One region of the Limosilactobacillus sp. C0001E2 genome, then DNA from elsewhere that is predicted to be linked to it. Evidence: predicted binding sites of a transcription regulator. Region 1 holds the regulator's gene; the other holds the start of a gene.
The links. Region 1 encodes HrcA, which represses chaperone genes, less so after heat shock. Its sites were predicted from a motif close to TTAGCACTCNNNNNNNNNGAGTGCTAA; they were not measured.
Positions count from the first base shown of each region.

Region 2: the regulator HrcA is predicted to act here: its motif matches at 1,778-1,804, upstream of AC1EKL_RS02160 (Hsp20/alpha crystallin family protein).

Region 1 covers NZ_JBWPXC010000005.1:29,881-33,129, forward strand. The annotation lists gene dnaK (molecular chaperone DnaK) at 1-354, opposite strand, end outside; gene grpE (nucleotide exchange factor GrpE) at 387-959, opposite strand; gene hrcA (heat-inducible transcriptional repressor HrcA) at 970-2,019, opposite strand; gene AC1EKL_RS06420 (hypothetical protein) at 2,179-2,499, shown strand; gene AC1EKL_RS06425 (response regulator transcription factor) at 2,527-3,213, shown strand; gene AC1EKL_RS06430 (sensor histidine kinase) at 3,203-3,249, shown strand, end outside.
Region 2 covers NZ_JBWPXC010000001.1:426,934-430,182, reverse strand. The annotation lists gene AC1EKL_RS02170 (uracil-xanthine permease family protein) at 1-514, shown strand, start outside; gene apf (aggregation-promoting factor) at 984-1,619, shown strand; gene AC1EKL_RS02160 (Hsp20/alpha crystallin family protein) at 1,892-2,317, shown strand; gene AC1EKL_RS02155 (hypothetical protein) at 2,387-2,557, opposite strand; gene AC1EKL_RS02150 (Fur family transcriptional regulator) at 2,557-3,030, opposite strand; gene AC1EKL_RS02145 (MFS transporter) at 3,150-3,249, shown strand, end outside.

The DNA.
Region 1 (3,249 bases):
AGTGATGACCGCCTTATCAACTGTATCACCAATATAGTCTTCAGCGTACTTCTTCAAATATTGAAGAATCATTGCTGAAATTTCTTGTGGAGTATACTTTTTACCTTCAATATCAACTGTGTAGTCCTTTTCACCCATGTGGCTCTTAATTGACTTCACAGTATTTGGATTTGTAATTGCTTGTCGCTTAGCCACTTCTCCGACTTGGGTTTCACCATTCTTAAATGAAACAACTGATGGAGTAGTCCGGCCACCTTCAGGGTTAGTAATAATCTTTGGTTGATTACCTTCCATAACGGCAACCGCGGAGTTGGTAGTCCCTAAGTCGATACCAATAATCTTGTTACTTGCCATAATTATCCCTCTTTTTTATTAACTAATTTCCATTATTGAGCTACAACAACCATTGCTGGGCGTAAAACCCGGTCCTTCAGAACATAACCAGCCTGGAGAACTTGAACAACGGTGTCAGCTTTTTGATCACCACTTGCTGCGACCGTTTGGACCGCCTGCTGAGTGTTCGGATCAAACTGCTTTCCTAATGCATCAACTTCTTTGATGTCATGATCAGCTAACGCTTTCTCTAAATGATCATGGACCATTTGGATACCCTTCTTCAACTGCTGACCATTTTCATCAGAAACGTCAATGGCTAATGCTCGCTTTAAGTTGTCGAGCACTGGTAAAATACTGGTTGCCAAATCTTGTCCATCGTATTTTGCCATTTGACTTCGTTCTTTTTCAAAACGTTTGGTCATATTCTGGATTTCAGCTTCAGCCCGTAAAAATTGATTGTCCTTTTCTTCAAGCTGGTTTTTAAGATCAGCAACCTGTTTCTTTAATTCATCAGTAGCTGAAGGAGTTTGATTCTTTTTTACTGATGAAGCTTTTTGAGTTTGCTCAGCAGTCTTTTTTTCTTTCGCTGAACTACGTTCGTTTGCCTTTTCTTGCTTGGCCATTTAATCCCTCCTAAGAACCATAATAATGATGATAATAGTTAAGCAACCGCTTAGCTAGTTCCTTTCGAAATGCATCCACGATTCCAATCGTTCGTGAATATGGCATGGCGGTTGGCCCCAATACAGCAATCATTCCTTCACCGTATTGATCAACATTATACTTAGCAGTAATTAACGAGTAGTTATTTAAAACATCACTATTCGCAATCTCATTACCAATTTTGACAGTAATCCCAGATCCCTCACTATCCGAATCAATAATGCGTGAAATCCGGTCATTTGTGTCTAACAGTTCATACAATGCCTTCATTTCACTAGGGCTTTGCTTACCAGCAATTCCCATTAAATTAAGTCGACCACCAACAAAGAAGCGTTCACGTTCCGCCTGGGAAATAATGTTGTCGAAAATATCCAAAAAGCCTTCCGGACTTTCTAAATAGTGATGAACCTGAATCGGCAAGTCAGTCTGCAGTCGTCGAACAACTTCAACTAAAGTCTTGCCGGTCAGTTGATCATTAATCATCCGGACAACTGCCTCTAGTGCATCGGTATCCATATCCCGTGGAATACGGAAAGTTTGGTTTTCAACGTCACCAGTATCTGTGATCAAGATTCCCATAACCTTTTGATTACCTAATGGCACCAAACGAAACCCACTCAAACGGGCATCCTTTGGTTCCGGCTTAATTGTAAATGCAGTTAATGAAGTCAACTGTGATAAAATATCAGCAGAGTGCGAAATGATCTCGTCAAGTTTGGCAAAGTTCGTACCTAGCGAATTCTGAATAACTACTAAATCGTTATCAGAAACACTATCTGGATCAAGTAAATGGTCGACATAATATCGATAGCCCTTTTTTGAAGGAATCCGGCCCGAAGAAGAATGTTCTTTCGTAACCATTCCCTCATGCTCCAAATAAGCCATTTCATTACGAATCGTTGCTGAACTGACTTTCATTGGTAATTGACCAACGAGCACTTTGGAGCCTACAGGCTGCCCAGTGTCCGTATACTGTCGAACAATTGCTTTTAAGATTGCTTCTTGACGCTGTGTTAGCATTTTGATCACTTCCTTTTAGCACTCTTCATGGCTGAGTGCTAGACACACTTTATAATATACCAACCATCTTTCTAAAAGTCAAGAATAGTCAAACATTTTCTAGGAGAAGTAAAGTCAGAACGTCATAACTATATTCAACCAAAAAATACCCATGAAGCAATGGTATTAATTCAAAAATTATTTAATGAGTATCGTCACGCCCCATTAACCGATGTTTTGCTAAACTACCACAATGATTTTGTCCACCGGTTACGATCCGATATTCACGATGCCGCAGTTCGAGAAGGTGACCGTGAACAACTCCATAGCTTAGAGCAAATGATTCACGCGATGGAAACCTGGACAAGAATTCGGCTTAGCAACCAACCCTTTAATGGTAAAATGAAAAACTTTCACCTGGTTGTCAGTCAACATCCGCACTTTAAACGCCGCGTTCACAAAATTAATGGTTCAAGCAGTCACCGTGCTAGCCGCCATTAATTTTCAAATTCGTACAGGGAGAATACCATGACAACTATTTTTATCGTTGAAGATCATCAGCCACTAATCCAACAAATTAAAAACGCATTGCAGAGATGGCAATACCAAGTAAACACTGTTCATAATTGGCAAAACGTCGCCAATGAAATTCATGACACTAAACCGGATCTAATTCTTTTTGATATAACTTTGCCAACTTTTGATGGTTATTACTGGATTCACGAAGTCCGTAAACAAACCAACGCTCCAATCATTGTCATTTCAGCAGGAGATATCGACCAAAATATTATGCATTCGATTGCAACGGGTGCCGATGACTACATTATGAAGCCCTTTTCAATGGCAGTCTTATTAGCAAAAATTCAAGCGCAATTACGCCGATTCAAAGACAATAATGCTCTTAGTGAAAACTTAACTTGGGAAGAAAACCAATTTAATCCACTTACTAATGTGTTAAGTAATCCGTCAGGACAGATTAAATTATCACCTACCGAGGGAGCCATGATGACAGTTCTTATTAACCATCTAGGGCAGACAGTTAGTAAAGATCAATTACTGGAGTGGCTGTGGCAAGGCGGTAAATTCTTAAATCAAAATACATTAAGCGTCAATATCAGCCGTCTTCGAGCCAAGTTAACAACCATTGATCTGGCAGATACATTACGAACTGATCGCGGCCTCGGCTATCGTTTGGTGAAAGTCAATGAAAAATAACTATTTCATTAGGCAAATTCTGCCAACCGTAATTGT
Region 2 (3,249 bases), on a different contig from region 1:
GTTTGCAATGGGAGCCGTTACCAATCATAAAATTACTGATCGACAATGGAATCACGGAATTGTTGGTGAAGGTTTAAGCTGTTTGTTTGCTGGACTTTGTGGAACTACGCCTGTTACTGGCTACTCAACCAATGCTGGAGTTGTGTCCATCACTGGGGTTGCTTCGCGGAAAGTATTTGTTGCAGCGGGTGGCTGGTTTATCCTGCTCGGTTTCTTTTCTAAACTTTCGGCATTCTTAACCGCCATTCCTGATCCAGTAATCGGGGGTGTATTTGCTCTCATTACCGTCACAATCATGTTAAATGGGCTGAATGTCATTCGGGGTATCAAAACTTCAGATGCAGATCTCTACATTATCGGATTACCGATTGTTTTAACCTTGGCCATTATTTTACTGCCAGCGCATATTACTAAGGCAGCACCACAAATGCTGCAATACTTACTCGGTTCACCGATTGCAGTGGCAGCATTAACAGCCATTATCCTTAATTTACTGATGCCGCGTCGACACTAATTAATATTAATAACAACAAATGGCTCTAGCTTGGTAAAACCATGCTAGAGCCATTCTTTATTGTGGGTGGATGAAGCTGAGGGCCAAAAAGACTTCGTTAACGCCCGCTTTTTGCTGTTACATTGTTACAAACGTTAGTAATAAAAAGGTGTTTTGAGAATAAAATTGCTTAAATCAAGGTTAATTCAGAAAAAATTCAAAAAGTTTTCTTAGTTTTGTTACAAGTGACCAAGCTGCTTACTAGAAGAAAGTGGAATGTTGATAAATGCTGATTTAACGGGGCTAAGCGACGATTTAATGACATTGAGTTGATCAAAAAGCCCGGCTTTGTTACAAAATTTTACAGAAATGCGGAAGTTTGATAATTCGTGGTAATTGGTCCGTAACTGACAGCATGTATTATATAAACCGTTGATAAGTTATTGATTTGTAACTACAGATTTTAAAAGAAAAGGATGTTTTAATTTATATGAAGTTCAATAAGAAAGCTATCAAAGTTGCTGCTACTGTTACTGGTGCCCTTGCTTTGGGTACTGTTGCTACTGCTACTACTGCCAATGCTGACTCAGTTTACACTGTCCAAGCAGGGGACACGCTTTCTGGCATTTCCTACAAGTTAGGACACGACTTAACTTTTGTTGACACTTTAGCAAGTAACAATAACATCGCTAACAAGAATTTAATCTACGTTGGTCAAAAGTTGTTAATCAAGGATGATGGTGAAGTTACTACAGCCACTGCGCAACAAGCTGCTTCATTACCATCTGCTAATAACTCAGCTAACACTAACACTAATAATACTACTACCCAAAGCAGCCAAAGCACTAACACGGCCGCTACTGCTAACACTGGTGCATCTAACTACACTTCAAGTGTTGCCGGTAACGATGCCGCAGCCAAGGCTTGGATTGCCGCTCGTGAATCTGGTGGTAGCTACTCCGCACGGAATGGTCAATACATTGGTAAGTACCAATTATCTGCATCTTACTTAAATGGTGACTACTCCGCCGCTAACCAAGAACGGGTTGCTGATCAGTACGTATCCAGCCGTTACGGTTCTTGGAGTGCTGCTCAATCATTCTGGCAATCACATGGTTGGTACTAAAATTAAATTTTAATTACCAAGAACGGGAGACTCCCGTTCTTTTTTTGCCCTACATATGACAATTAATTCATATATAGAAATTTAATTTAAAATTATGGAGATATAATAGAACTCTCAAACGCCTTTATGTCAACATTGGTCAAGCTTGGTTAAACTTTTTAGCACTCTAAACGATAGAGTGCTAAAAAGTGCTTGTATTCACCAAAATTTAGGTTAGGATAATAAGTGTAAAGAGAAATAAGAAATAAAAAACGAAGAAAGGAAGCTTTATTATGGCTAATGATTTACAACGTCGTGATGGTTTGTTTGATAACTTGATGAACATGCGGAATTTCTTTGATGATGGCTTTTTCCCATCTACTAACTCTGACTATATGAAGAGTGATATTGCAGAAACTAACGATGGTTATCAAGTTAAGATTGACATGCCGGGCTTTGATAAGAAGGATATCCATGTTAACTATGCGGATGGTATTTTAACGGTTAGTGGCCATCGAGATACCTTTGATGATCACACTAACAAGAATGGTGACATTGTTCAAAGTGAACGGCGGTATGGACAAATGAGTCGGTCATACCGGTTACCAGATGTTGATTTGGATAAGGTTAGTGCAAAGTACAATGATGGTGTTCTGGCACTTGATTTGCCAAAGCTAACGGTTGAAAACCAAAATGGGACGCACATTGATATTGAGTAATTTAGAGAAATAGAAAAAGGATCGTGTTAGAAATCATTACGACTTCTAACACGATCCTTTTTTAATCAACTAGCGTCCTGGATGTTCAGCAATGCCATCTGGAAAATCTTTATCAAATTCCTTGAGGATGGGTAATAACACGTTAATGTACTCATGATAAGCATCAACTGGACTATTAAATTCTTTCTTACTCAATAAAGCAATGGCAATTTCATGTGCACGCTGTTCATTACTAATCATTAATTAAGCTCCTCTTTATTTCCGTTAAGTCCTAACTTGTATTGACAATCGGGACAGATTCCGTGGACCTCGACATCACTACGGGTAACTAAATAATTTGTATTTTTTCTAGTTACTCGCGCTAATTCTTTAGCAATATCATAGAATTCATCATCCATCACATCAGTAATCTTACCACAGTTATCACACACAACGTGATAGTGGGGGTGACCAAAGTAATCATAATGGGTTGAACCATCGCCATTTTTTAACTCAATCACAAGATTATAATTTACCAATAGTTTAACGGTATTGTACACTGTCGCTAAGCTGATGCTATCATCATGTTTTTGCAAATCATCTAGAATCATCTCAACCGTTGGATGGGTGTGATGGGTGATTAGATAGTTTAGAATTATTTTGCGTTGAGGGGTTAACCGAACACGATTTTCCTTTAAACGGTTTAGTGCACGATCAAATTCTGCTTCAGCCATCTTAATCACTCCTTCATCTCAAATTAACTAATGTCTAGTATACCATTTACAAATGAATCTGGACTAACTATAATACTAATTGTTTATTTAATAATCATTCTAAACAAGGGGAGAGAAGAATGCAAGAGAGTATTGATCAAAATGGTAAGGTTTATAGTCGATTTTGGTTTATTTTAACCTTACTGTTGGGGACTTTTACAATGTCCATTAGTCAGTCTT